3 regions of the Enterobacter adelaidei genome follow, and region 2 is predicted to be linked to each of the others. Evidence: predicted binding sites of a transcription regulator. Region 2 holds the regulator's gene; each other region holds the start of a gene.
What was found. The regulator LexA, encoded in region 2, represses DNA repair genes until DNA is damaged. The targets are predictions, from matches to a motif close to TNCTGTATGTACATACAGNA.
Positions count from the first base shown of each region.

Region 1: a site for LexA is predicted at 3,126-3,145, ahead of sbmC (DNA gyrase inhibitor SbmC). Genes of this name have one in related genera too.
Region 3: a site for LexA is predicted at 4,072-4,091, ahead of umuD (translesion error-prone DNA polymerase V autoproteolytic subunit). Genes of this name have one in related genera too.

Region 1 covers NZ_CP154353.1:2,929,085-2,939,125, reverse strand. The annotation lists gene AAHF05_RS14300 (APC family permease) at 1-180, shown strand, start outside; gene sbcB (exodeoxyribonuclease I) at 240-1,676, opposite strand; gene dacD (serine-type D-Ala-D-Ala carboxypeptidase DacD) at 1,875-3,041, shown strand; gene sbmC (DNA gyrase inhibitor SbmC) at 3,161-3,634, shown strand; gene AAHF05_RS14280 (FUSC family protein) at 3,727-4,785, shown strand; gene AAHF05_RS14275 (DUF496 family protein) at 5,068-5,403, shown strand; gene AAHF05_RS14270 (gamma-glutamylcyclotransferase family protein) at 5,451-5,786, opposite strand; gene AAHF05_RS14265 (DUF6387 family protein) at 6,244-7,107, shown strand; gene AAHF05_RS14260 (AlpA family transcriptional regulator) at 7,293-7,511, shown strand; gene AAHF05_RS14255 (hypothetical protein) at 7,527-7,856, shown strand; gene AAHF05_RS14250 (hypothetical protein) at 7,870-8,181, shown strand; gene AAHF05_RS14245 (hypothetical protein) at 8,260-8,550, shown strand; gene AAHF05_RS14240 (hypothetical protein) at 8,600-8,980, shown strand; gene AAHF05_RS14235 (H-NS family nucleoid-associated regulatory protein) at 9,899-10,041, opposite strand, start outside.
Region 2 covers NZ_CP154353.1:300,692-310,732, reverse strand. The annotation lists gene dinF (MATE family efflux transporter DinF) at 1-1,279, opposite strand, end outside; gene lexA (transcriptional repressor LexA) at 1,343-1,951, opposite strand; gene AAHF05_RS01500 (diacylglycerol kinase) at 2,060-2,428, opposite strand; gene plsB (glycerol-3-phosphate 1-O-acyltransferase PlsB) at 2,583-5,003, shown strand; gene gntU (gluconate transporter) at 5,121-6,461, opposite strand; gene gntK (gluconokinase) at 6,465-6,992, opposite strand; gene gntR (gluconate operon transcriptional repressor GntR) at 7,119-8,114, opposite strand; gene AAHF05_RS01475 (pirin family protein) at 8,216-8,911, opposite strand; gene AAHF05_RS01470 (oxidoreductase) at 9,035-10,041, opposite strand, start outside.
Region 3 covers NZ_CP154355.1:34,019-44,059, reverse strand. The annotation lists gene AAHF05_RS24190 (DNA methylase) at 1-14, opposite strand, end outside; gene AAHF05_RS24185 (hypothetical protein) at 537-1,004, opposite strand; gene AAHF05_RS24180 (hypothetical protein) at 1,453-1,833, opposite strand; gene AAHF05_RS24175 (hypothetical protein) at 1,978-2,241, opposite strand; gene AAHF05_RS24170 (plasmid partitioning/stability family protein) at 2,245-2,907, opposite strand; gene parM (plasmid segregation protein ParM domain-containing protein) at 2,910-3,881, opposite strand; gene umuD (translesion error-prone DNA polymerase V autoproteolytic subunit) at 4,114-4,545, shown strand; gene AAHF05_RS24155 (Y-family DNA polymerase) at 4,545-5,816, shown strand; gene AAHF05_RS24150 (replication initiation protein) at 6,307-7,029, shown strand; gene AAHF05_RS24145 (hypothetical protein) at 7,930-8,157, opposite strand; gene AAHF05_RS24140 (ParA family protein) at 8,202-8,828, opposite strand; gene AAHF05_RS24135 (DUF1173 family protein) at 9,035-10,041, shown strand, end outside.

The DNA of each region.
Region 1 (10,041 bases), 2.0 Mb from region 2:
CACTTCAACTATCTGGTGCTGCCAGTGTGTGGCGCGCTGACTGTTGGCGCACTGTGGATTAACCTGGAAGAGAGCTCTATGGTTCTGGGTCTGATCTGGGGTGCTATCGGTCTGATTTACCTGGCTTGCGTAACAAAAAGCTTCCGCAACCCGGTTCCTCAGTACGAAGACGTTGCCTGAGTTTTAACGCACTAAAAAAAACCGGAGACCATCGCCTCCGGTTTTTTTATATCTCTAATTCAGACTATCTCTTGTGCGTACTGGAACAGGGATTTCAACAGTGCCTGTTTTTCAGCATTCCCTTCATACTGAGCATAAAGCATCTCTAGCTCCTGAGCATAGCTATGCAGGAACTCCGGCGTAAAGACATTACGACGATGCTGCAACCAGCGTTCCTGTTCAGCTTCATCAAGGGTTCCCGGGTAGTTACGCGCACGGTAATTAAACATCAACTTTTCAATGCGCTTATCAGCGAACGTGATATCCAGTGCCGGCAGGTTACGCGGCTCGGTTTGCAGGACGATATTCATCGCCGCGCGGTCAGCATCGCTGAAGAAACCGTTGTATAGCTGGGCATCCACGTTTTCAGACGGAACGAACGGTTCTGCTTCTGCAAAAATGGCGATCACTTTCTCACGCACCTGCGGGTTTTCGCGCAGCACTTTCAGGTTATCCAGGCAGTGTTGTCGGTTAATGCCCAGTCTGTCAGCATCTTCCGGGCGCAGGGTATTGGCCTGCGCCAGTACCGGACATTTATTGATATGCACCAGTTTAACCGGCACCGCAGGCAGATCGCCGAGTTCATTTTTCGGGGTGTAAAGCCGTTCACGCAGAGTATCACTGTCGAGCTCCAGCAGCGGCGAGATATCGCCAGCTAAGTCCACCATAATGACCGCATTACGGTTGTCCGGATGCCAGGCTAGCGGCGCAACCCAACTGGTGTTGCCGCGCCAGGCGCCGAACATTCCTGAGATATGCACCAGCGGTTTCATCTGCGGCACATCAATCAGCGTGGTCAATTTCTGTTTGCTGCGGTGGCTCAGCAGATATTCGAACAGTCGCGGCTGGGCGGTTTTCACCAGCTTCGCCATGGCAATAGTGGCATAGACGTCTGCCATCGCGTCGTGGGCGTTGCTGTGCTCAATGCCGTTGGCGCGCGTCAGGTGTTCAAGGCGGAAGCTGGTCAGCCCATCCTCATTTTCCGGCCAGTTAATTCCCTCAGGACGCAGGGCGTAGCAGGCGCGCATGATGTCGAGCAAATCCCAGCGCGAATTGCGGTTTTGCCAGCTCCAGGCATAGGGATCGTAGAAGTTGCGATAGAAGATGTTACGCGTCACTTCGTCATCGAAGCGGATATTGTTGTAACCGACCACGCAGGTATTGGGGACGGTAAACAGATCGTGGATGCGTCGGGCGAATTCCGCCTCGTTAACGCCTTTTTCCCGCGCTTCCTGCGGGGTAATCCCGGTAACCATAACCGCTCCAGGCTGCGGCAGGTAGTCATCAGCCGGTTTGCAGTAAAAGACCTCAGGCTCGCCGATAATATTGAAGTCGTCATCGGTACGGATGGCGGCAAACTGCGCCGGTTGGTCCAGCGCCGGGTGCGTACCAAAGGTTTCGTAGTCGTGAAATAAAAAAGTCGGGCGAGCGGCAGAGTCAGACACCTGTAATACCATCCTGTTAAAAAATGACGTCACTATGGTAAACGATCGTGCGGGTCAGACCGAATAAAAAGCGCCGTAGCCGCGCAAATTTGCGCGTCAGCTTCAGAGAAAAATCTGCGTCCTGTCACATTTTTTTGCAATTAAGCCAGGTAACGACATCAGAACTCCCGTAAAAAGGTCAGCGATTTTTAATGACCTGAGGATATACCGTTGAAACGCCGTCTGTTTATTGCTGTTTCTTTACTCGCTTCGAGTGTCTCATCTGCTTTTGCGGCCGAACCACTGGATTTTTCGCCGCAGCCTCCTGCTATTCAGGCTGGCTCCTGGGTGCTGATGGATTACACGACTGGTCAAATCTTAACGGCGGGCAACGAACATCAACAACGTAATCCGGCAAGCCTGACCAAGCTGATGACGGGGTATGTGGTTGATCGGGCCATTGATAGCCATCGTATTTCCCCCGATGACGTTGTCACCGTCGGGCGCGATGCCTGGGCAAAAGGCAACCCGGTTTTTGACGGTTCGTCGCTGATGTTTCTGAAAGAGGGCGATCGCGTCACCGTGCGCGACCTGAGCCGTGGTCTGATTGTGGATTCCGGTAACGATGCCTGCGTGGCGCTGGCCGATCACGTGGCGGGCGGGCAGCCGCAGTTTGTGAAGATGATGAACGACTATGTGCAAAAGCTGAACCTGCGCGATACCCATTTCGAAACCGTTCATGGGCTGGATGCGCCAGGGCAGCACAGTTCCGCTTATGACCTGGCCGTCCTCTCCCGGGCCATCATTCATGGCGAACCTGATTTTTACCATATGTACAGTGAAAAGAGCCTCACCTGGAACGGGATCACCCAGCAAAACCGTAACGGCCTGCTGTGGGATAAAACCATGAACGTAGATGGGCTTAAAACGGGGCACACCTCGGGCGCAGGTTTTAATCTGATTGCTTCCGCAGTTGATGGTCAGCGCCGTTTAATCGCGGTGGTGATGGGGGCCGACAGTCCGAAAGGGCGTGAGGACCAGGCCCGTAAACTGCTGCACTGGGGGCAGCAGAATTTCGATACGGTGCAGATCCTGCAAAACGGTAAAAAAGTAGGTACAGAGCGTATCTGGTACGGCGATAAGGAGCAGGTGAAACTGGGTACCGACCAGGACTTCTGGCTGGCGCTGCCAAAAGCGGAAGTCCCGAACATCAAAGCCAAATATGTGCTGGATAAAAAAGAGCTGGAAGCACCGATTGCTGCGCATCAGCGGGTTGGGGAGATTCAGCTCTATGACCGTGACAAAGTGGTTGCACACTGGCCGCTGGTGACGCTGGAAGCCGTTGATAAAGGCGGCCTGTTCTCACGCCTGAGCGATTATCTGCACCACACGCTCTAACTGCAGATGAGCAGACTGGCAGGGTTGCGAGTCTGCTCACATAATAAACACTCTTCGTTTGCTGAACAGTTAAAATATGCTTTATAGTGTATAAATATACAGTAATGGGTGGAGGCAGCATGGACTACAGCATTAAGCAGCAACAGAAACGTAAGATTGCCGGTTTTCATTTGGTTGGACCGTGGGAACAAACGGTAAAACAGGGCTTTGAACAGCTGGTGATGTGGGTGGACGGTCGCCACATTCAGCCGCTTGAGTGGGTTGCAGTTTATTACGATAACCCGGATGAAGTTCCGGCAGAAAAACTGCGCTGTGATACGGCTGTGACGGTACCGGACGATTTCGTTATTCCGGAAAACAGCGAAGGCGTCATGATGACGGAAATCGTTGCCGGTGATTATGCCGTGGCGATGGCGCGCGTGGAAAACTACGACTTTGCGACCCCGTGGTATCAATTCTTCAACTCCCTTCTACAGGACAATAAATACCAGATTGCCCCTAAACCCTGTTTCGAGCGCTATCTTAATGATGGCAACGCAGACGGCTACTGGGATATCGAAATGTTTATCGCCGTTGAGCATAAAACGGTTTAAGCCTTCTAAATGAAGGGTTTTTCAGGCGGGTGTGATCCGCCCGGCTGAAAACACAGTACAATTGTGGTTTGCCGTGTAGCTGGAGAGCGGGTGTGCGTCCCGACAAATCATTAACCCCTTTTGAAATTCGGTTGTACAAACATTACCGAGTGGTGCATGGGTGTCGCATCGCGCTGGCGTTCGTGTTGACGTTTGTCCTTGTCCGCTTGCTGGATGTTCCGGAAGGAACGTGGCCGCTGATCACGCTGGTAGTGGTGATGGGGCCCATCTCGTTTTGGGGAAACGTTGTTCCTCGCGCCTTCGAGCGAATTGGTGGGACCGTTTTAGGCTCGGCACTCGGGCTTATCGCCCTGAAGCTGGAGCTTATTTCGTTTCCGGTCATGCTGGCATGGTGCGGTGCCGCCATGTTCCTGTGCGGCTGGCTGGCGTTGGGCAAAAGACCGTATCAGGCGCTGCTGATCGGGATTACTCTCGCGGTGGTTGTCGGTGCCCCTGCCGGGGATATGACCACGGCGCTGTGGCGAAGCGGGGATGTTATCCTGGGGTCACTGCTGGCCATGCTCTTTACCGGTATCTGGCCGCAGCGTGCTTTTCTGCACTGGCGTATTCAGATGGCCAACTACGTCACCGCGTTTAACCGCGTCTATCAGGCCGGTTTTTCCCCTAATCTGGTTGAGCGCCCCCGGCTGGAAAAGCATCTGCAAGCCATCCTTAACGATGTAGTCAAAATGCGCGGTCTGATTACCCCGGCCAGCAAAGAAACCCATATTCAGAAAGCGATTTTCGAAGCTATCCAGACGGTAAGCCGCAATCTGGTCTGCATGCTCGAACTGCAAATTAACGCGCACTGGGCTTCTCGCCCGAGCCATCTGTTGATGCTTAACGCACAGACCCTCAAGGAGACCCAGCAGATGACGCAGCAAACTCTGCTGACCATCGCCCATGCGCTCTACGAAGGTAACCCACAGCCTATACTGGCGAACAGCGAGCGTCTGAATGAGATCGTCGCTGAGCTGAAGCAGTTAATCAACGAACGCCAGAGCGAAAACGTGGCCGAAACACCTATTCATGGCTATGTCTGGCTGAGCATGGAACTGGCGCGACAGCTTGAGCTGTTATCACACCTGATTTGCCGCGCACTGCGCAAATAAAACGCGGATGTGACGCCTGCTGCTTCGATTCAGCAGCAATTGGGGTTATGATAGCTTTAAACGATATATACCCTAAATAATTCGAGTTGCGTGAAGGCGGCGACGCAGCGAATCCTCAGGAGCGTACATCAGTACGTGACTGAGGTGAGCGAGGAAGCCAACGCACAGGCAACTTGAAGTATGACGGGTATACTCATTGCCATTCGCGGCCGCTGTCAGTAAGGTTAATGTTACAACGGTTGCTTTAACGAATCCGAATCTCACATTATCAGGGGTGTAAAAATGGAAACTACCAAGCCTTCGTTCCAGGATGTTCTGGAATTCGTCCGCCTGTTCCGCCGCAAAAACAAACTGCAGCGTGAAATCCAGGACGTTGAGAAGAAGATCCGTGACAACCAGAAACGTGTTCTGCTGCTCGACAACCTGAGCGACTACATTAAGCCAGGTATGAGCGTTGAAGCTATTCAGGGCATCATTGCCAGCATGAAAAGCGACTACGAAGACCGCGTTGATGACTACATCATCAAAAATGCTGAGCTGTCTAAAGAGCGTCGTGACATCTCTAAGAAGCTGAAAGTGATGGGTGAAATCAAAAACGGCGAAGCAAAAAGCGAGTAATCGCAGTGAATTGTGAAAAAGGCTCTCTGGTGACAGAGAGCCTTTTTTTATGACTCAGAGCGCGGTTGTAGCTGGTAGATCCAGGCCTTAACCTGTTGCTCGTCAGGTGTGGTCACCATGACCTCAACCCGATCATAACCGTCTTCAAATTCATCCAGCATTTGCCAGTGTGCGGCAAGGTTATCGGAAATAAACAGATAACCTTCGACGCGGGGGCCATCAGGGTGGAGGACGATCCCCGGAAAATCTGCCGCCGCTCCCCAGCCACGTTCATAGAACGTGCCGGTTACGAAACCGGCCTGCCATTCGCCGCCAATGTTTTCAAGGATATGTGCGTTAGAGTGGCCCGGGCGCAGCGTGCCGTAGACAAACAAAGCGTTCATATTTTCCCTCACCAACAAAGCAAAAAGCCTGCTTTAAAAGCAGGCTTTTTAAATTTGGCTCCTCTGACTGGACTCGAACTTCATCTACATCTCCTGTTATTACTGCCTTTGTTAAATATAGCCATATTTTTACCAACATATTTACCATCATTATTGTTTTCTTGTGGTAAAAATGTCAATTAAAAACAATTGGTTGTTGTCATAACCATCTGACTATACGTATCTAAATTTGCTTTCATTATCAATATGATGTTGTCGTTATTTTTGTTAAAATAAATGATGAAAAACAATTAGTTATTTTTTATTAAATAAATCATTTTTAGTCAAGGTGAAAGCACTGACCTCCAAGGTCACTTACTGTGCTCACACCATTTTGAAAACCCACTCCTCTTTTCCACTTTCTCTATCATGTTGAATGGGCTAACGTTTAGGAAACACAAAAGCAATCGGTAGAACAATGACTACACAAAAGGAAATGGAAGAAATCAGGGCAGCGTTATCTTGGTTTGATGTACGCCGATATGATGGCCTTAAAGACCTCACCTTAGAACAAATCTATGCAGAGCTTGAAAGACGGATGTTGGCTTACAAAACAAGACAACAATGGGAAACAGCAGGCAAAGATAATCAAATACAAGCGATATACCATGATGCCACAATCCGATGTGGTGATGTGATACTTAAATCAGACTGGATTTCAGACAATCACAGACTGTCGCATAGCTATGCTGTAAGACCAATGACCAGAGTTCAATTGTTCAACTATGGGCGGGCTATGTATCGGCTGGAGACTTCAGAGCAAACAGACCCTGTTGCAGTGAGTTCCGACTACATCTCTGAGTATCTGACACAAGGAGGCATGAACCCTGCTAACAAGATGCTGATTGAAATTGACTTGGAAGAAGCCAGCAGTGACGATCTCGCAGAACATCTGAAAGTACTGATTGCTCTATGGCAAAAGCACCTGAAAACGCCTAAACCCCCGAAACGAAAATTTAGGTTTGGTCATAAGACCTTTGAAAGAATACTTGATTACAAAGTCATCCCTTTGATGGATTTGATCTCATGGGAACAGCTCTACAACGAAGGTAAGAACATACCTTTCACCATTTTAGCTGACATCCTGCATGGTAATAATGGGGTCAGAAGTAGTGAGAACATCAAAGATACTGATTATGATTACGCGAAAAATTATCTTGATAACGATGAGTACTTCAAGGTTTTAAATGATTTTTACATTAAAAATAATATGTTGAAGGATTGGGGTATCGTTGATGTGATAACACTTAACGATAAATCCTCGGATAAAAACAAAAAGTAAACACAAGGGATGTTCACAATCTGCGAACGTCCCTATAAAGAGTATCCCTCAAAAATTTCCGCGAAACTCACGGTTGGTGAACATCCCTAGTTTAGAACCAGCCAAAATCCTAGAATTATCTCCATCGAACAACATACTAAAAAACGAAATATCCAAGATATTACGTAAAAAAACAGGAGATAAACATGGTTCAAAACAAAACAGATAAAACTTTAAAACTTATTCGCTTATCAGAAGTAATAAGGAAAACCGGGTTCGGCAAGACGTGGATTTATAAACTTATCAGCGCGGGGAAATTCCCCAAACAAATAAAAATCGGTGAAAGAGCTGTTGCTTTCATTGAAAGCGAAGTTGATGAGTGGATTTATAAAGCTATAACCGCTTCTCGTAATACATCTAACTAATAAAAGGAAAATAACATGAAAAATATAAATGTGCCTGAAATATCATTTATCTTTGATAATGATAAAACTGAAGTTTTCTCAAGAATGGCAATGGATAACTTAGCTCTTTATGTGGAAAACATGTTTAAGATAATGGGTGATCAATTTGAACGTCACCTTTATGATAAAAAATATATGAATATGGTTATGGATCATATTATTTATATCACAAAACCAGACTTCCTCAAGTGGGTGAGAGACAATAATGTTGGGGAATGTATTTTTTTGATTGATGAAGTTATGGAAGATTTAAAATACTCTTATAGAGAGTTCAAAAAAATCTATCCTAAACTTGGCATTAAATAAAGAGGAAGAAATCATGAATAAAGATCTGAAAAAAGAAGCAAACAAGATATTACTGCATTTATCTAAACAATGCTTTGAATTGCGTGTGAGTTCTATTATTCAGAACCATCCTGAACAAGTAGAACAACTCAAGCATGAAGAAACTTTCATGATGAATACTTATAAGGACAGTATTAAAGTAGCAAAACAGATGTTCCCTAAAGTCGTAAGGAATACATTCTTTGATATAAAGTTATCACCAAGACTCATTGATAACGATTTTATATTGAAAGCATTAAAGGCATTTCATAAAGAAATGGATTTTATGAAAGATTCTCAAAAGTAGTTTTTTGTTTTAGCCCCGTATTGAGGGGCTGAAAATAAGAGTAAGTTAAAATATATCATGTAAAAATGAGGAGTAATCATGACTAAAAATATTGAAAGTAAAAATACATCTACTGAGTTGTTCTATGATCTTGCAAAGCGTTCTTTTGAAGCGAGCTGGAAAACAATGCAGGATATGTGTAGTGACGGCATTTCGCATCTTGTCGATGATGCTGATTTTATGAGTGCATTTATAAGGATAACGATTAATCATGTTTGTCATAACTTTGACAAGTTAACCGCGCAGGAAGGCCATCATGGGAATATTGAAGAGGTTAACTACGAAGAAGTAGCAGAACGGCTTGTGCGTAATGCTTGGGTGTTTTGTTAATACTAACTGTTTTTTTATTAAATACTAAAAATCAAAAAAGAGGATATAGATGAAGAAAGATAATCTGAGTAAAAAAGATGAAACGATGATATTCGCCATTTCAGCAACGCTAATGTTGTATGTGGACAGGATATACAGCATGGCAAGTGTAAACAAAGATGATGCAATGATTTATGTAAATGATGAAGATGTTGTTGAGTTTGCACTACGAATCCACATGAAGGAAGTATTAACTGAGTTTGAGTATTACAAGGCTGCTTATGGTACAGGAAAGGAAAAGTATGAATATATAAATATAACAGAGCTATTAAAAAGGGTGATGTTTTTTCATGATTTATATGTCAAGGATATGTTGATAAGAAATATAGAGTCGGGACGATCTTTTGATGATTATAGTGTTTTGGACTGGGATATGGACATAAATAGATAATATCAGTAATGTTATTCAGAGGGATACATGAGTATATCTAAAATGTGTTACCGGAATGGATTCCGGTAATACGTACTCTGACTATATGAGGTGAAACTAGTTTCTGATGAAGTGACCTATTAGCGAATAAGCAAGTGAATTTTTGGAACACACTTAAAAGTTAATAGCCAGTTGATAAGATATTTTTTAGTATTAAAAACCACTTGCATCGAAATTTATGAAACCTATTTTCGATTTTTAACTTAATTGACATATTAATGAACAATGTTATATGTAAATAATAAAGTCTGATAAAAAAATAAATAAGGTTCATATAAAAAGACTTACTCTTTTTAGTAGAAGACTGAAGGGCGCTTGTGAGAGGTTTCAATTAGTAACTATATAAGAAAGGAGGTTTCAATGAAAAAAAGAACAGTAAGATTCTTGTCATCACTCAAAGATAATAAATTATATCGATACTTTGATGAACACTTTAACGTTATTACATGCATTAGTGTCATATTTGTCATTGTATGGAACATCTACTTTTATGCTTAAAACCTCCCTTGAGGGAGGTAGACTATTATTTAATAGTGTTATACTGAACATCACTGACTGGGTTTTTACTCTTGGAATAATCTACTACAGAAATACCAACCAGAATAAAGTAAATGACTCCAGCAACAATAAGAAAGAAAAGTAGTGGTTTTTTGAGAGCATCATTTTCACCTTTTCTGTTCGGGTGCTTTTTGTTCCAACCCCATAGGATTAAATTTACTACTACGAAAAACAGAAAAAAATTGCAGATTTTGGGTGATCTGAATAGATTATATCGAATAGGTCAGTCATATCTTTCTCATATTCGTATCGTAAGAATTAAAGTGAAGAGCATAGCCGACAATATTACATTGGCGGCTTTTAATAAAAAATGTAATGAGATTAAATCTGGAAATCTTCCAGTGTTTTACCTGCTTCAATAGCAACAGCGATCACTTTAGGAGTACGGCCCTGACCCGTCCAAGTCTGTTCATTACCGTTTTCATCTGTATATTTGTATTTAGCAGGGCGTGGAGTGCGTGTCG
Region 2 (10,041 bases):
TAAAGGCCAGAGACAGGCCCCGCAACGAGAGGAAAACGGCCAACGCCAGCCACAAACCATGATTGCCAAGCCAGGGAAGCGTCAGCAGCGTCAGACCAAACCCTGCAGCTGCCACCGCCATACTGTTACGCATTTCGGCTCCGCGCGTAGCCCCAATGAACATGCCGTCCAGCAGATAACACCAGACACCGACCACCGGTAAGATCACCTGCCAGATGAGATAGTGGCTCGCCAGTTCACGCAGTGTGGGAAGTGAGGTGAGTAATGCAATGATCTGCTCGCCAAAAACGGCATAAACCAGCGCAAATGCCAGTGCCACCAGCCCTGACTGACGACAGGCTGCCCGCCAGACATCCTGAAGCTGCCCGCTTTCGCGCGCGCCGTACGCCTGCCCGGAATGTGCTTCCACAGCATAGGCAAAACCGTCCAGCGCGTAGGCGGTAAAGGTCAGCAGCGTCATCAATACGGCATTGACCGCGACGATGTCTGGCCCCAGCCGAGCCCCGAAAACCGTCAGCGCGCCAAAACAGAGCTGAAGGAGAAGTGAGCGCAGCATGATGTCACGGTTGAGTGCCAGCAGCTTACGGATATTGCCGCGCCATGCGGTTTTGAGTAGCGCAAGAGAGATCCCGCGCATCGCCAGCACGCGCCAGACCATCCACATACCGATGATAAAAGTCCCGTATTCGGCAATTGCCGTCGCCAGTGCAGCCCCCTGCACGTTCATATGCAGACCCATTACCAGCCAGACATCAAGCACAATGTTGAGAAGGTTTCCCACCACCAGCAAAATGACGGGCGCGCGGGCATACTGCACGCCCAGTAACCACCCCAGCAGAACCAGGTTAGCCAGTGATGCCGGCGCACTGAGCCAGCGAATTTCCAGGAAACGTTTCGCCTGCTCCAGCACCGCCTCGTTACCGCCAACGATGTGAAGCGCGAGGTCAATCAGGGGCGAGCGCAATACAACGATTAATACTCCCGCACCAAGCGCCAGAATGAGCGGCTGCACCAGCGCGCGGGCCAGGCGCAGCGGATCTCTGGCACCATACGCCTGTGCCGTGAGCCCGGTGGTACTCATGCGCAAAAAGAGCAGCAGCATAAACAGGAAGCTGGTTGCCGTCGCGCCAATCGCCACGCCGCCAAGATAAACAGGTGAATCCAGATGACCAATAACAGCAGTATCGACCAGACCCAGCAAGGGCACGGTAATATTGGAGAAAATCATCGGCAGTGCAAGACGCCACAATGCCTTATCTGATGCCGTCAGCAGTGACATGAAAAATACCGGGAGAGGTAAAGGAAGCAGGCTACAGCAACGCCGTAGCCTGTCAGGAAGAGATTACAGCCATTCGCCGTTGCGAATCACCCCTACTGCCAGCCCTTCGATAGAGAAGTTCTGTTCGCGAAGATCCACCACAATCGGGGAGAATTCGCTGTTTTCAGGCAGCAGCTGTACGGTATTACCCTGTTTTTTCAGACGCTTAACGGTCACTTCGTCATCAATACGCGCGACCACAACCTGGCCGTTTCGCACATCCTGCGTTTTGTGAACCGCAAGCAGATCACCGTCAAGAATACCGATGTCTTTCATCGACATGCCGCTTACGCGCAGCAGGAAATCAGCGCTCGGTTTAAACATCCCCGGATCGACCTGGTAGTGGCCTTCAATATGCTGCTGTGCCAGTAAAGGCTCACCGGCAGCAACACGCCCCACCAGCGGAATGCCCGTCTCTTCTTCCACCAGCAGGCGGATACCGCGTGACGCGCCCGAAACAATCTCAATCACGCCCTTACGCGCCAGCGCTTTCAGGTGTTCTTCGGCAGCATTCGGAGAACGGAAGCCCAGACGCTGAGCGATTTCCGCACGCGTGGGTGGCATACCCGTCTGGCCGATATGATCCCGGATGAGATCAAACACCTCTTGCTGCCTGGTCGTTAACGCTTTCATTCCGCCCCCTGGGTGTATATACAGTTATGCTGTGAGTATATACAGTCAAAGGCGATTTTGGAACCAAAAACTGCACAAAAAACCAGGGACTTAATTATTCCTCGAGGCTCATCGGAAATGTGACCAAAGCAGCGTGACCCAGGTAATGACCGCAGTAATAATCGCCAGCAACACGGCAGCGGAACCCATGTCTTTTGCCCGGCCAGAGAGCTCGTGGAAATCTGAGCCAATCCGGTCAACAACGGCCTCAATAGCGCTATTGAGAATTTCCACTATCATCACCAACAGTACGGAGCCGATCAGAAGAACGCGTGTTATTGCATCAATATCAAGGAAGCAGGCGATAATCACCGCGATGATAGCGGCGACGCCCTCCTGGCGAAAGGCGGCTTCATTGATCCACGCGGCACGGAAACCTTTCCAGGAATAGCCGGCGGCTTTGATGATTCGGGTTAACCCAGTGGTATTATTGGCCATTAAAAGAACCTTTTATTGGAAATAGCGTCAGTAACTAGAGTGGCAGCGCGTTTCGCTGCCGCCTGAAGTATGACGGGTAACAACAGAAATTTTGCGCGCTTTCTGTTATCCTTGCGCCGCAATTGCATTATTAACCAGAGGCTTTACATCGTTTATGTCCGGCTGGCCACGAATTTACTACAAATTACTTAATTTACCATTAAGCATCCTGGTAAAAAGCAAGTCTATCCCAGCAGAACCCGCGCTGGAATTAGGGCTCGATACGTCGCGCCCCATTATGTACGTTTTGCCTTATAACTCGAAGGCAGACTTACTGACGCTTCGCGCCCAGTGCCTGGCGCATGACTTACCTGACCCGCTTGAACCGCTAGAAGTTGACGGAACTCTGCTGCCGCGCTACGTGTTCATTCACGGTGGACCGCGCGTGTTTACCTATTACACGCCAAAAGAAGAGTCCATCAAGCTGTTCCATGACTATCTCGACCTGCACCGCAGCAATCCTGATCTGGATGTGCAGATGGTGCCAGTTTCGGTGATGTTTGGTCGTCGCCCGGGTCGTGAAAAAGGTGAAGAGAATCCACCGCTGCGCATGCTTAACGGCATCCAGAAGTTCTTCGCGGTCTCCTGGCTGGGACGCGACAGCTTTGTGCGTTTCTCCCCTTCCGTTTCGCTGCGTCGAATGGCGGACGAGCATGGCACCGACAAGATCATCGCGCAAAAACTGGCGCGCGTAGCGCGTATGCACTTCGCCCGTCAGCGCCTCGCTGCCGTTGGGCCGCGTCTCCCGGCGCGTCAGGATCTGTTCAACAAGCTGTTGGCCTCCAAAGCGATTGCCCGTGCCGTCGAAGACGAAGCACGCAGCAAGAAGATTTCACATGAGAAAGCCCAGCAGAACGCCATTGCACTGATGGAAGAGATTGCAGCGAACTTCTCTTACGAGATGATTCGTCTGTCCGATCGTATTCTCAGCTTTACCTGGAACCGTCTCTATCAGGGCATCAACGTCCATAACGCCGAGCGTGTACGCCAACTGGCGCATGATGGCCATGAAATTGTCTATGTCCCCTGCCACCGCAGCCACATGGACTACCTGCTTCTCTCCTATGTGCTTTATCACCAGGGGCTGGTACCGCCGCATATCGCGGCCGGTATTAACCTGAATTTCTGGCCAGCTGGCCCGATTTTCCGTCGACTGGGCGCCTTCTTTATTCGCCGTACCTTCAAGGGCAATAAGCTCTACTCCACGGTGTTCCGCGAGTATCTGGGTGAGTTGTTCAGCCGCGGATATTCCGTTGAGTACTTCGTGGAAGGTGGTCGCTCCCGTACCGGCCGTCTGCTCGATCCGAAGACCGGCACGCTGTCCATGACCATTCAGGCCATGCTGCGCGGAGGAACTCGTCCAATCACGCTGGTGCCAATCTACATCGGCTACGAGCACGTAATGGAGGTGGGGACTTACGCTAAAGAGCTGCGTGGCGCGACTAAAGAGAAAGAGAGCCTGCCGCAAATGCTGCGCGGTTTGAGCAAGCTACGTAATCTCGGACAGGGCTACGTGAACTTTGGCGAGCCGATGCCGCTGATGACGTATCTGAACCATCACGTTCCGGAGTGGCGCGAGTCTATCGACCCTATCGAAGCGGTTCGTCCGGCCTGGCTGACGCCAACGGTCAACGGCATCGCGTCTGAGCTGATGGTGCGCATTAACAATGCTGGTGCGGCTAACGCTATGAACCTGTGTTGTACGGCGCTTCTGGCGTCTCGCCAGCGTTCACTGACTCGCGAACAGCTGACAGAGCAGCTCGATTGTTATCTCGATATGATGCGCAACGTCCCGTACTCGGTTGACTCGACGGTACCTTCTGCGAGCGCCAGTGAGCTTATCGATCACGCTTTGCAGATGAACAAGTTCGAAGTCGAAAAGGACACGATCGGCGACATCATCATTCTGCCGCGCGAGCAGGCCGTGCTGATGACGTACTATCGCAACAATATCGCCCATATGCTGATGCTGCCGTCACTCATGGCAGCTATCATCACCCAGCATCGTCGCATTTCACGTCAGGAGCTATTGCGTCACGTTGACACGCTCTACCCGATGCTGAAAGCGGAGCTGTTCCTGCGCTGGAGCAAGGATGAACTGGCTGGCGAGCTGGATAAACTGACGGAAGAACTGCGTCGTCAGGGGCTGATCACCGTTGTGAACGACGAGCTGCATATCAATCCGTCACGTTCCCGTACCCTGCAACTGCTGGCGGCCGGTGCGCGTGAAACGCTGCAGCGTTATGCCATTACATTCTGGTTGCTCAGTGCGAACCCGTCGATCAACCGTGGAACGCTGGAGAAAGAGAGCCGGACGCTGGCCCAGCGACTGTCTGTATTGCACGGTATTAACGCTCCTGAATTCTTCGACAAAGCGGTCTTCAGTTCACTGGTTCTGACGCTGCGTGATGAAGGCTTTATCAGTGATACTGGCGATGCCGAGCCGGAAGAAACGCTGAAGGTCTATCAGATGCTGGCTGAACTGATTACGTCTGATGTGCGTCTGACGATTGAGAGTTCAACGCAGGGCGAATGACAATAAAAAGCCGGGCGGAGTTTTCACTCTTCCCGGCCTGTCATTCGCAGAATGATGAAGGCCCGGTAAGCGCTAACGCTACCGGGCCTTATTTTTAGCCTTGCCAAATCACCGCATTTAACTCAGCAGCGTAAAGGCAATCATCCCGACAATTGCGCCTGTCGTACCGAGGATGGTTTCCATCAGCGTCCAGGTTTTCAGCGTCTGCGCCTCGGTGGCACCGGTAAATTTACCGAACAGCCAGAAGCCTGCGTCATTCACGTGAGAAACCACGATAGACCCACCTGCAATACAGATAGACAGCGCAGCCATTTGCGCGCCTGAGTAATGCAGCTGTTCAATCACTGGCATCACCAGACCCACGGCGGTTAAACACGCGACGGTCGCAGAACCCTGAATGATACGCACTGCAGCCGCCAGCACGAAGCAGGTCACGGCTATCGGCAAGCCCATTCCGGTCAGCGCTTCACCCAGAGCGGGACCCACGCCGGAATCCACCAGTACCTGCTTGAACACCCCACCCGCACCGATCACCAGCAGAATAATGCCCGCAGGTTGCAGCGCATGACCGCAGATTTCCATTACTTTGTCTTTCGGCATCCCCTGACGCATCGCCAGGCCATAAATCGCCACCAGACACGCCACCAGGATCGCCGTGAACGGATGGCCAATAAACTCAAACCATTCGTACGCGCTGGAACCTACCGGCACAAAGCGCGCGGCAATGGTTTTCAGCCCAACGAGCACCAGCGGGAGCAGGATCAGTGACAGACTGAAGCCGAAGGATGGCATTTTACCTTCGCCGAGGTGCGGCTCGGTGATGTCATCCGGAATGTGCAGTTCAACGTAACGGCTGATGAAGTTGCCCCACAGCGGACCGGCAATAATCATCCCCGGGATCGCCGCACACAGACCAATCAGGATCATCCAGCCGAAATCAGCGTGCATCTGAGATGCCAGCAGCATCGGCGCTGGCCCGGGCAGCAGGAACGCCGCTGCCGCTGCCACGCCCGCAAACAGTGGGATAACCAGCTTCACGAGGTTAGTCCCGGTGTGACGCGCCATAGAGAACGCCACGCTAATCAGCAACACAACCGCCACTTCAAAGAACAGCGGCAGGGCACAAATCAGACCGGCCAGGCCAATCGCATAATGCGCACGGTTATGTCCGAAGGATTTCAGCATCTTGACGGCTATCTGATCAACAGCGCCTGTCTCATGTAAAATCTTGCCAAACATCGCCCCAAGCGCGACGACAATCGCCAGGAAGCCCAGCGTACCGCCCATCCCTTTTTCCATGGTCGCTGCGATTTTGTCGAGCGGCATCCCGGAAAAGAGACCTGCACCAATAGAAACCACCATCAAAGCAACGAAAGCGTGCATACGCGCCTTCATCACTAAAAACAGCAGCAGCAACACGGAACCCACTGCTGTCAAAACAAGCGTTAATGTACTCAAAACTTACTGCCTTTTATTAATGACCTCGATGGTGCTGGCAACAACACCTTCCAGTGACTGATCGATATCAACCACTAAGACATCTTTCTCATCTTCACCCGGTTCCTGCAGCGCTTCGAACTGCGTCACCAGCATCTGAGTCTTGAAGAAGTGACCTTTGCGCGCCTTCAGACGGCTTTCAATCACCTCAAAATCCCCTTTCAGGTAGATGAAAGAGAGGTTCGGGTTGCCGTCACGCAGCAGGTCACGGTAGGTTTTCTTCAGCGCGGAGCAAACGATAAGGGAAACTTTGTTGGTGCGCTGCATCGCGAACGCGGCGTCATTCAGCGCCTGCAACCACGGTTTGCGGTCGTCGTCGTTCAGCGGCTCGCCGGAGGCCATTTTCATGATATTGCTGCGCGGATGGAGGAAGTCACCATCAAGAAACGCAGCCTGGAGTTGATGCGCCACTTCGCTGGCCACGGCTGATTTCCCGCTACCGGAAACGCCCATCAGGACGTAGACGTGGTGATCATGATTAGTCGTGCTCAAAGGGTGTCCCTCAGTCAATTGTTACGGGTAACAGTTATCGGTAACATTGTCCTGCCGGGGCAAAAGAGAAGCAATATCCAAACGTGCGAGAAGTGAATAAGTGTGAGCTAGCTCAAATTTGTCAGCTCAAATAGATCCACCCGGTGACAAGGTGAAACCTAAATCTAACATTTTAGGGGTAACCGTCTCGCCACGAATGCGCGCCAGCAGGCGTTCTGCGCCAATACGCCCCATACGTTCACGCGGTGTCAGAACGCTCGCCAGACGAGGCTCCATGACCTGGCCGATATCGTGGCCGTGGAAACCGGCAATCGCCATATCACGCGGGATGGAAAGTCCCAGACGCTGACATTCGAACGCTGCACCGACAGCAAGGTCATCGTTGGTACAGAAAATACCGTCCAGTTGCGGATACTCGCGCCGCGCCTGACGCATCAGCTCAATACCCGACGTATAGGAAGAGGACTGCTCCACCATCACGCTATACGGGATTAAGTTCGCGTCGAGCATCGCCTGCTCGTATCCCTTCTGTTTGATGATAGTACGTTCATCAAGACGCGCTCCCAGATAGGCAATGTGACGATGACCGCGCGCGATAATCGCCGCCGTCATCTGACGTGCCGCTTCGAAGTTATCAAAACCCACGGCGATATCGAGGCATGGGGACTGGCTGTCCATCAGCTCCACCACCGGAATGCCCGCCACTTCAATCATCTTCAGCGTGCGCGGCGTGTGGGTACGTTCCGTTAAGATCAGGCCGTCGATGTTCCAGGAAAGCATGGACTCAAGACGTTCCTCTTCCAGCTCCGGCTTGTACCCGTAGTGCGCAAGCATGGTCTGATAACCAAACGCATCGGTCACACTTTCAATTCCGCGCAGCACTTCGGCGAAAACCTGGTTGGTTAAAGAGGGAAGCAGGACGCCCACCGCACGACTGGTCGCATTGGAGAGAATATCGGGTGCGCGGTTAGGGATATAACCCAGTTCATCAAGAGCCGCGGCAATCTTGCCACGCAGCGCCACGGAAACCTGCTCCGGGTTACGTAAAAAGCGGCTGACCGTCATTTTGGTCACACCAACGCGGTCGGCGACATCCTGAAGTACGGGGCGTTTCTTTTTCATCGTCCTGAGAAATCTTGAAGTGAGAGATTTGCTCAGTTTATCACGGACAAAGCCCAACCTTCCCCTGTCAGAGGGAAGGTTGGGCATTTATTTATGATTTATTACACCGGAGGCAGGTCAAACAGCAGAATTTCACTTTCGCTGTCAGCGTGTACGGAGATCGCCTGCTCGTCCCAGATGGCCAGGCCATCAGCCGTTGTTGCTTTAGTACCGTTGATGGTGACTTCACCTTTCACCACCTGGATCCAGATGCGGCGGTTAGCCGCAATCTGATGAACAGACTGTTCGTCTTTCGCCAGCGCCCAGCGATACAGTTCCATATCCTGATGCACTTTCAGGGAACCTTCACGCGCGTCCGGGGACAGCACCAGCTGTTTACCCTGTTTCGCGTCGAAGCGGCGCTGCTCATAGCGTGGCGTGATGCCGGTTTCTTCTGGAATAATCCAGATTTGATACAGGTGCAGTTTTTCCGTTTTGCTCGGGTTATACTCAGAGTGACGCACCCCGGTACCCGCGCTCATAATCTGGAATTCGCCCGCAGGAACCTGCTCTTTGTTGCCCATGCTGTCCTGGTGTTCAACCGCGCCTTCCAGCACATAGGTCAGAATTTCCATGTCTTTGTGCGGGTGAGTGCCGAAGCCCTGTCCTGCATCAATCACGTCGTCGTTAATCACGCGCAGTGCGGAGAAGCCCATGAAGTTCGGGTCGTAGTAGTCGGCAAACGAGAATGAATGCCATGAGTCCAGCCAGCCATGATTCGCGTGACCACGTTCGTTTGCTTTGCGTAAGTAGATCATTGTTTTCACCCTCAGTTCGTTTCGATGGAGTAAGTGTGGACGCAAATGGCCTGGGATCATAGAGGGTGAAAATTGACTCCTCTGTTCAAAAATTATGAACAAGCGCAGAGGAGCCATTTTTGCTTATTTCGCGAGGGTTACCGTGGCAGGAGAAGCCTGTTCAAAGGCCCGTTCAAGGATTTCAAGGTTAGTCAGAACGTCAGATTCCTTGACGTAATTCGCCGCACCGCTATGGATAGTCGCAAACAGTGCATCGTACACGCGGCCATAATCACCCACCTCGGGCTTCAGCTCTTCTCTGGCCGTCGTGCCATCCGCCTTCACATATTCCAGCACGCCAACCGAATCATCCGCCGCAAAGCCCGGTTCACCTGGCATGATATTGGCCTTCAGGCTGGTCTCCTGCTGGTCAATACCGTATTTGATAAACGAGCCTTTCGTACCGTGAACGATAAATTTCGGATAGTCGATTTTCACCAGATGGCTGGTTTTGACAATGGCTTTCAGGTCGCCGTAGAACAGCTGCGCTTCAAACGTGTCGTCCGGGTTGGCTTTGTTACGCAAGCTGCGGATGTCATATGCCACGTGGTCCGGACGGCCAAACAGGGAGATGACCTGATCCATGGTGTGTACACCCAGCCCATAGAACGCGCCATCCTGCGGCAGACCAGGTTGGGTTTCTGCCACCGGGCGATAGTAGTCAAAATGACTTTCAATCTCGACGATGTCACCGAGCTTACCGCTCTCAATCGCTTTTTTCGCCGTCAGGAAACAGCTGTCAAAGCGACGGTTTTGATATGGCGTAACGGTCAGCCCTTTGCTTTTCGCCAGTGCGAACAACGCCTTCGCTTCGGCGATGGTCGGTGTGAACGGCTTCTCCACCAGCACGTTTTTGCCTGCTTCCAGGGCGCGTTTCGCGTAGTCAAAATGGCTGTCAGCATGAGTACAGACAACAACCAGTTTCACCTGCGGATCGTTAAGGACGTCGTCCAGATCGCTGGTGAAATGGATGTGGGAATACTGCGGAGACTGCTCCTCTGGCTTCGCGCGGCGGCGGTAGATATGGGCCACATGCCAGGAATCTTTACGGTGAAGGACATACGGAAGGTGATAGCGGGTCGTACTTTTAC
Region 3 (10,041 bases), on a different replicon from region 2:
ATAAAACGGGACATAGACACACTCCTCTCTGATATGCGGCACCCTCTTGCGCCGTGCCGCCACAAAAACCCGGCGAAAAGCGGAGGGCGCAGGGGCGACGCCGCAAGCCGCAGCGCAAGCCTTTCACGGGCTGAATGCACCGTGAAAGGTGCGAACGGGTGAGGACGGAGACAACGTGAACCCTTGCGACCGCAGCGGCCGGGTTAGCGTGAAGGCACGGCGTTGAACACGCCGCCGGCTGGCGGCAATAAGGCGGAGGGAACCGACATCCTTCGGTACCGGTTCTGCTAGCTGATGAGTCCGTGAGTGTATGGCAGAATGCACACTGATAATGGATTCGCGCCGTTATCTTACATGTGTGCCTTTGATTTCAGGACGTCCCCGACCGGAGACGTCTTTTTTTTGAGTCGGATATATGGCAGGTGAAAAAAGGCAGCGATTGTGCAATTATCTGTGCCGAAAACATCTGATGGGTTTTCACCTGTAACGAATTGCATGGCTTCAGGACACCCCCTCCCCGGATGGTGTCCTTTTTTTCAGCGCCCCTTCACGTGGTCGATAGCGAACTGCAGCGTATCCCAGTTAAAACCGATGCCTGCATCGTGGCTGTGGTCGCAGATACGCATGGCTTCTGCAATTTCTTCCTCCGACAGACTGTCATCAAGCGACAGAAAATCATCTTCCAGCCAGAACGTCCCCATACACAGTGCATCCGGTGGGTACTGCTTCAGCCTGGCGATGAGCCCTGCCACCGTCACATCATCACGACATGCAGGACGCGACGGCAGGACGCGATCGGCGATGTCGTTCCAGCACCAGTCATCGCACTCCGGTACGGGTTCCAGCAGGGTCTGTAATTCCACGCCCGGCAGCAGGGAGAGCTGCTCCAGAACCTCCCCCAGAGAAAGTCGCTCTCCGCTGGCATCTTCACTCCCCAGGTAATGGTGATTGATATAGACGGCAAACTCGCCGTTATCGAGTTCAATACAGGTCAGTCTGAACATGGTTGTGTCCTCAGCATCCGGCACCCTCTTGCGCCGTGCCGCCACAAAAACACGGCGTAAAGCGGAGGACGCCAGGGCGACGCCGAAGCCGCAGCGCAAGCCCTTCACGGGCTGAATGCACCGTGCAGGGCGCGAACGGGTGAGGACGGAGACAACGTGAACCCTTGCGACCGCAGCGGCCGGGTTAGCGTGAAGGCACGGCGGGTAATTTCTTACGGGAGATATAAAGCGGAGGGAAAATTTCACATTAAATAAAAATGTGATTTACTTCACAAAACAATACATTATAATCGCCGAAAAATTAAGCGATTAGTTTTGACGGCAGGGATAAGATGTCACCCTGCCGTTTTTTTTTGTCCTGAAGAGGACAATGCAGGACAGAGGGTTACAGGATTGAGAGAATGCCAGCCGAACATTGGAATCTGGAAGTGGGCAGCTGGCACGAAACTTATTTAGCTGTTTTGCAGGCTGAGACTAACGATGATCGGAGTACGCGAAACTCAATTACGTCGTTACGCTCGAGAAGCTTGAGAGCGTCTGACGAACAGGCCATTGCAGCCTTCAGTGCCAGTGAAATGGCGAGGCTGCGGTAGCGGTTTTGCAGCATGATGGGAGCATCAGCAGGCACTGCGTCAGACACCTGTAGATACGCTTTCCATGCATCTGGCTGTGCCAAAGCATCACGTTCCACGGCTTCGAGCTGGTCTTCACGTTCCTTTTGCTTTTTCGTGGCCATCTGGTCAAGAACCGCCACTGTGGCTGCGGCATTCACAGCACCAGGCATTGCCAGTGTGAGCGCCACAAACAAAATTGCAGTATTACACTTCATTTGTCTTCCTCATTGTGTTCATCTCCCTTATGTCCTGACAGTTCAACAGCTCGCTGGCCTCCGCCAGCGTCAGCCCCGTTCTCTTAACCTTTTGCATCAGTCCCTCCCGGGCTGTCTGGTTACCATTCTGAATGATGTTCCTGCTCAGGATCGGTTCTTCGGCTTTTTATCGTCAAACGCCAGGAGAACACCGAGGCCGATCAGCGAGGCGTAGCAGACCTGCATCGCAATTGTCACCGGCAGGGAGATATTATCAACCAGAACACCGGGAACCACGACGGCCACGCCTGCCAGTATCATTCCCCTGCCGGTCTTTTTTACCCGCTCCGGCCACTGAGATTCAGGCACGTTCCGGGCGCGCAGAAAGTTATGAATGCACTGCTCTGCTTTTTGTTTAATCACTGGCATGCTCTAGTCTCCGAATGCCCGGCGCATATTTTTCTTTATCCTGGTCGCTTCAGCGGATACCGGTGCGGCAGGCTCCGCTGGTTTCTCCGGCACTGCAGCCATACTCACGTCAGCCGTACCAGCCATCTGCTGAACCAGAACCTGCAGCTCGCTGACCGTGCCGGGCGGTACCGGCATACTGGCCAGCAGACGCGGCAGCTCCGGTGCGGTCGTATGCAGGGCCAGACCGGTGATAATCAGGTTTCTCAGCAGCTCTCCGCGCAGGCGGGATGACACGCCCGTCAGCACACGCTCAACCCGTTCACTGCTCCGGTCATCCTGAAGCGTCAGGGTGTAACGCCGGCGCTGGTATTCCGTCTCCGGTGACATGGCCAGAGCCGCCACGCCACCATCAGGCTCATCAGGAAGTCCTGAGAGTGAAGACCAGGTGCCGGATACCAGCGCCATCACGGCACAAAGCCGGATGGCGCTCAGATACCCGTCAAAGAACACCGGGATCAGCGCCGGTAAACGTGCATCCGTCTGGTACATCACCGCCCCGGCGGTGACGGCGGTCCGGATGAAGTCACCACGCAGGGGCTGTGAGATGGTGCTGATGGTCGCCATCGCCGCGATGTCGGTGCGATCGTCGCTGTGCAGATAGAAAGAATACTGGCCGTCCGGCACGTTTAGTCCTCTTTATTGTAAAGGGCAATCTCTCTGGCCAGCGCCAGCTGCGGATCGCCGATAACCTCGATACGGTCAGGAGCCAGAGGCCAGGCCTGACGGATAGCCTCTTCAATGAGGGATGCCCCTCCCCCGACCAGGAATACCCGGTTAACGTTCCTGAAGGCCGTCAGCTCACTGGTGACGCGCGCGCCCAGGGAAGTGATTGCCTCTGTAATTTTGTTCAGAACATCGTCAATTTTTCCGGCATCGTTGATCACTCGCTGCAGATACTGACGATCATTGCGGTTGCGGATGACCGTGTCAGCAATAAGCGCGCTGGTTTCGCTGTCTGCAGCCCGCAGCGCGCCTGCAGCTGCGCGGGTGACCTGTGACACGCCGACAGACGGATTGCCGTGTACCGCACTGATATCATCAAACTGTCCGACAATCACGCCGGCATCGAGCGTGGTTCCGCCGAGATCGATAATCAGGGTGGTCTCAGCGGGTCCGGGCTTCAGCTCCGCGAGACGGGAGAACGCCGCCGGCAGTGATTCAGGCATCACCTTCACGTCCGTTACGGTAAATGCCCTGCCCTTATTCAGAACCAGCTCACGCATCAGGTTTTCCCGTTTGCGTCGGATGTTCTCCTCGTTCCGCTGGCAGTCCCCGTCATAATACTCGCTCAGGGGCAGCGTCACGGTCAGGCTCACCGGCTGCGGCTCAAGTCCGCTGTTCAGCAGGGCATGATGCACGGCCAGCAGGTTGAGATCACCGTACTGGTATTCCACGTTTGTCGTCGGGATGGCATCCCGGCTGACGCTGTCCCAGGTGTATTTCAGCGTGCCCACCTGATAGTTGAACGTTGCGGCACTGAATTCCGCCACTTTCCAGCCATGCCGGAAGGAGTTAGCTGAAACCCGGGTCTGCAGCTCGTTTCCTTCAAACCATGCCAGCTTAACATTAGTTGAACCATCATCGCAGTAAATATTCATCATTATGCTCCGTTAATTAAACTCAATTTGATACATATTATAAGAGCAAAATGGCAAAACAAAAGCCTTATTTTCTCATTGTGAGTAATTTAAAAATCTCACAATGAGGATAAATAGCATTTTGAGTAACTTAGGTTACTCACCCTGTTCATGAAGCAGGTGATCTGGATTATCCTCGCGCTGTTAAATATACTGTATGCATAACCAGTATATTTAGACGTCAGGAGGAAAGATGAAACTGCAGTTTTTCAGCACCGGGAAAGCACTCCCGCCACAGGCCCATCCGTTGTTTGCAGACCTGGCCAGCTGCGGTTTTCCCAGCCCTGCCGCTGACTATGTCGAGTCCGACCTGGATCTCCATGATTACTGCATACGGCACCCGAGCGCGACTTACTATCTCCGTGCCAGCGGTGACAGCATGTCCGACGGCAGCCTTTACAATGGCGATCTGCTGGTTGTGGACAGTGCAGAGAAGCCCCGGCACGGCGATATTGTTGTGGCCAGCGTGCAGGGGGAGTTTACGGTTAAACGGCTTCTGCTGACGCCACGACTGACGCTGCAGCCAATGAACGCCGCCTGGTCGCCGATTTATCCCGACCCGGACGATCTGGATATCTTTGGCGTCGTCACGCACATCATCCACCGCCCGAGGGAGATGTACTGATGTTTGCCCTGGCCGATGTGAACAGCTTTTATGCCAGCTGCGAACGCGTTTTCCGCCCGGATTTGAAAGGAAAGCCGATCGTCGTCCTGAGCAACAACGACGGAAATGTGATCGCACGCAGCGCCGAGGCGAAGCCCTGGATCAAAATGGGCACCCCGTGGTTCCAGATAAAGAACGAGCTTTACCCGGAACAAATATACTGTTTTTCAAGCAATTATGAGCTTTACGCCTCGATGTCGGCGCGCGTGATGAACTGCCTGGAGGAGCTGGCCCCCAGGGTGGAACAGTATTCGATCGACGAGATGTTCCTTGACCTGACAGGCGTGGAGCACTGCATGGATCTTGAGGATTTCGGCCGGCAGCTGCGCCAGCACGTGTATGACTGTACCCGTCTGACCATCGGTGTGGGCGCCGGACCAACGAAAACGCTGGCGAAATCAGCCCAGTGGGCCTCAAAGGAGTGGAAACAGTTTCGCGGCGTGCTCGCCCTGACCCGGGGGAATCCTCAGCGAACGCGGAAACTGCTTTCACTGCAGCCGGTCGAAGAGATCTGGGGCGTGGGAAACCGCATTGCACGCAAGCTCAATGTACTGGGCATCAGGACCGCGCTCGATCTTGCCCTGACGAACCCGGCCTTTATCCGCAAAAATTTCTCCGTGGTCCTTGAGCGAACGGTCCGGGAGCTGAACGGGGAAAGCTGTATGTCACTTGAGGAAGCCCCGCCAGTGAAACAGCAGATTGTCTGCAGCCGCAGTTTTGGAGAGAAAATCACGGAGTACGATTCGCTGCGCCAGGCTGTCTGTCAGTACGCAGAACGGGCCTCAGAAAAGCTGCGTAAAGAGCGCCAGTACTGCCGGCATATTTCCGTATTTATCAAAACGTCTCCGTTCGCCGTTAAAGAGCCTTACTACGGCAACGTGGCCACGGAGAAACTGCTTACCCCCACTCAGGACACCCGGGACATCATTGCGGCCGCCACAACGGCTCTGGAGCGTATCTGGAAGGATGGGCACCGGTATGCTAAAGCCGGTGTGATGCTGAATGACTTCACCGGCTCCGGCGTTTCGCAGCTGCAGCTGTTCGACGAACGTCCTCCCCGTCCTCACAGCGCTGAGCTGATGAAGGTTCTCGATGGCATTAATCATTCCGGGCTGGGACAGGTCTGGTTTGCAGGACGAGGGATTGCGCCTGCATGGCAGATGAAACGCGATATGCTCTCCCCTGCGTACACCACACGCTGGAAAGATATCCCCATAGCGAGGATCGGTTAAATTTCGCCTTTCAGAGAGAGCCAGTAGTGCTCGCCGCAGCCGAACGACAGGGCGAAGCCCGCGAGTGAGCGAGGAAGCACCAGGGAACTGCACGGATAAATTCTGCTTACGCTCGGTGTTAAATGGATACCCCACTCAGCTTTATCCACTTATCCACGGGTATATTTTTATAAAGTCTTTTTTAATTCTTTTTTCTTTATTTTACTCCTTTTAGGGAGCCTGAAAGCCGCATGCAGCGCGCCCTGAGAGGAGTTCATTATGGGCAACTGGTTAACATATTATGGGTAATTAATCACGTATCTGTGGGTTCCATAGCAACAAGCTATGGGATATGCATCAACAAGCTATGGGAAACAGGTCAAGTTTAGATCTCAATTATCCACTTGTGGATAAATTGCATATTTTCCCGGTGGATAAGTAACGTGATAGCTTGCAATTTCTGTTTTCACTGTCATTATGGGTGAATAATAATTTACCCATAGGCCTTGGAATGGATACTCAAGCACTCTTGCCAGCTACTAAAACGTTTAAAAAACGCGCCAGTATAAAGCAATCTAACGAATTGACCGAAGCCGCATATTACTTGCCTCTTCAGGCAAAACGTGTGCTGTGGTTATGCCTTATGCAGGCCTATTTCAACGACAGTCAGGATGATGATTCTGACGTATTACCTCTCTTCAAAATTAGCGTTTCCGATTACGTCAAATACTTCAATGTCGCTACGTCTGTCGCCAGTCGTGATGTAAAGGCTGGGGTAAATGCTTTGGGCGAATCAACGGTTACCTTCTATCCAAAAGAAGGTGAGTTTGAAGAAGTTAAACGTCCTTGGCTTGCTGAAGCAGGAATGAAGAGAGGCCGGGGTTCCTGGCAGATTGAGTTTAACTACAAGGTCATGCCATTCCTTGTTGGCTTAACCTCCCAGTTCACAACCTATTCTCTCTATGACTGCGGCCAGCTCAATAGTGTTCGTGTCATCCGGCTTTATGAAAGCCTGTGTCAGTTCCGGAGCACTGGTGTCTGGATCACCACACATGACTGGTTATGTGAAAGGTTTATGCTTCCAACCTCGCAGAAGAACAATATTGCGGAAATGAAACGTACCTTCCTGGAACCTGCGTTGAAGAAAATTAATGAGAAGACGCCCTTAAAGGTAAGTTATACAACCGAAGAAGATGGTCGCTTACTGTTTAATTTTCTTGATAAAAAACAATGACCTGAAATTTATCCTATATCCCCCCTTGGACTGTTTCTTACTTTTGGGGGGATACTAAACTTGCTGTATTTCCCACATTACATGCCGAACTTGACCTGTTTCCCACTGTTCGGGCTGCCCTCTAAGTTGACTTCTTTCCCACAGTCCCGGCCAGTTATTAAGTTGACCTGTTTCCCACAGTCATGACTGTCCGCGAAGTTGACGTGTTTCCCACACTCCCTGCTGGCCATAAAGTTGACCTGTTTCCCACGGTTCGTGCCGTCTGCGAAGTTGATGTGTTTCCCACAGTCCGGGCCGTCTGCGAAGTTGACCTGTTTCCCACAATACGGGCCATCTGCGAAGTTGACCTGTTTCCCACAGTTCGTGCCGCCTGCGAAGTTGATGTGTTTCCCACAGTCCGGGCCGTCTGCGAAGTTGACCTGCTTCCCACAGTCCGGGCCGTCTGCGAAGTTGACCTGTTTCCCACATTACGGGTCGTCCGCAAAGTTGACCTGTTTCCCATAGTCCGGGATGTCTGTGAAGTTGACCTATTTCCCATATTCCGGGGTGTCTGTGTAGTTGACCTGTTTCCCATATTCCGGGGGGCTACAAAGTTGACCTGTTTCCCATAGAACACCGATTCTATGGCTGAATGATCTGCGGCCGGAGTCTGCAAAGATTAATCTTGAGTCCCAGCTGTGCGGCAAAGAGATATGACTAGATAAGAAAATCTGTAGCAGCCATAAAAAAAGCATGCTTTCATGCTTTCATGCAATCATTAAGTTGCTTTGTACTTTTTAGTAAGCGAGGTGACAGGCGATTAGAGTGCATATACTTAGATGAAAGGATGAAATAATGATTTCATCCTTTCATGAAGGCGGGGGTCTGAGTGGTTAACCTGGAAATGAAATCATGATTTCATCATTTCATTTTATTGCGATACATTTCATATCCTGCAAGGAGCATATCTGTCATCGATATTCCCTGTTCTGCCGCGTAAGCTTTCATCTCTTTATGCTTAGATACCGGCACTTTGATTTGGATAGGTTTAACCGACGAATCCGGCGCAGCACCCTTTCCGGTAACATCCAGAGTTGGCTCATCCTCCTTAGGAGGCGCAAGTTTTATTGATTTTCCTGGGGCTTTCATAGAACTCCTCATATCCAAAATAATGAAATCTTTAAATCATGCTATCATGAATTAATGATATCATGAATTTCTTCGATCATTTGTTTTGCTGTTTCGTTTAAGGATTTGAAAGGAGTTTCATGGAGGGCACGCCCCGCATCCAGAGCCTCACCGTAACTGGTTTTGAATGGAATGATTGTATTGAGAACTTTGAAGCCCCACGCCTTGATAGTCTCCTGAGCTTTTTCGCCCTGTGACTGAGATGGTGACTTTGCGACAATGAATACGATTTTGCTTTTCTCAATGCCCTTTTTAATCAATTCGCGGGCAAGTTCCAGAGAGGGTTCCAGATCATCAATTGTGGTGCCAGTGGTTATGATAACGAGATCAGATTCATCAGCCACATCCAGTGATGTTGTCTCTGCTGCAGGACGACCATCGATGATAAGCAAATGGCAGCTATCTTTCATTTTGACAGCTGTATCTACCCGGCGGTAAAGAGCGCAGTCAATTTGGCTTAGACCATTGTTCTCGCGTCGTTCTGTCCACTTCAGAGAGGTTTGTTGCTTCGTGTCTATGTCCGCCAGATGAGTCTTCCATCCAGCTTCAGTAAACCCAACAGCAAGTGTTCTGGCTTTGGTACTTTTTGAACCTCCGCCTTTCTGACCAACGATCGATATAACCTTTCCCATATATACCACCTTCATTAAATCATGATTTCATTAAACACATACATCCCACTTCTCATATTGCCCAAAATCGAACAACTTAACAAGATGAAATCATGATTTAATGATATAATTATAGCATGATTTACGTAACTGACTGATAGTAATGCATTACCAAGCAATGAAAGCATGATGTAATGATTTCATGATTAAGTGCGCGAGGAAAGTTTATGAAACAGTACACATTGAAAATCTACTTTGGAGATAACTCTGCGCCTGCTTATTTTGGTGGCGACAGGCAGGATGATTCATCGAATACGACACCGTTCCAGGTGGCTCTTAAAAAGTCTCGAGACTGTAATTCATATGCCGCTTGCTTATGTACGGGTAAAGAATTGCCACTCTCTGTGAGGCTCAGAATGGAGAAACATCATTTAGCTCGATTCCCACTCACGGGTATAAAACACAGAGAGGACTGCAGATTCTATAGTAGCCTCAGTCCTGAAGGGCCGCAGGGGTGTTATACACAGGACGCATTGAAAGAGAAGCCGGATGGAACAATCAATATTAAGCTTGATTACCCGTTGCAGGTAACCGGTCCGTCAACACCCATAGATAGTTCTCTGCGTTCTGGTGATGCTTCACGGAACAATAAACGCGACACTGTTTCTATTCTTGGTCTTCTACATTTTCTCTGGGAGACAACCAGCTATAACACATGGGTACCTAAAATGGACGGTATGCGTTCATCCACCAAACTGGGTTATCACTTGTTTAAGCAGGCAGAAAAGATAGAAGCAGGCAAAACAAAGTTATCTGACGTTCTGCTCACTCCGGCCTACACGAACTCCAGCGATAGCAGAAGAAACAGCATGACTGTCGAACGTGCGAAAGTTAATAAACAACGTCTTGTAGTTATTGCTGAGCTTGCAAAGTTCTCTGAAAGTTACATGGATGGATTAAATCGACTTCCTGTACGTGACTTTTCCGGCATGCCTTTTCTGGGACTTGACGATGCCAGATGGAAGTCTGCGTTAGACAGATTTCCAATTGCGGTGAATGGCTGGATAAAAGGTATGAAGGTATTTGTAATAGCTGTTACGGATGTTCCTGGCGCAAAATCAGCCCAGGTGAGACAGCTGGCCCTGATGATGGTAAGTGATCGCTACATACCGCTTGATTCATTGAATGAAGGGGCATTTGAACAAAAGCTATTCGAGCTGGAGCGATCGTTTTA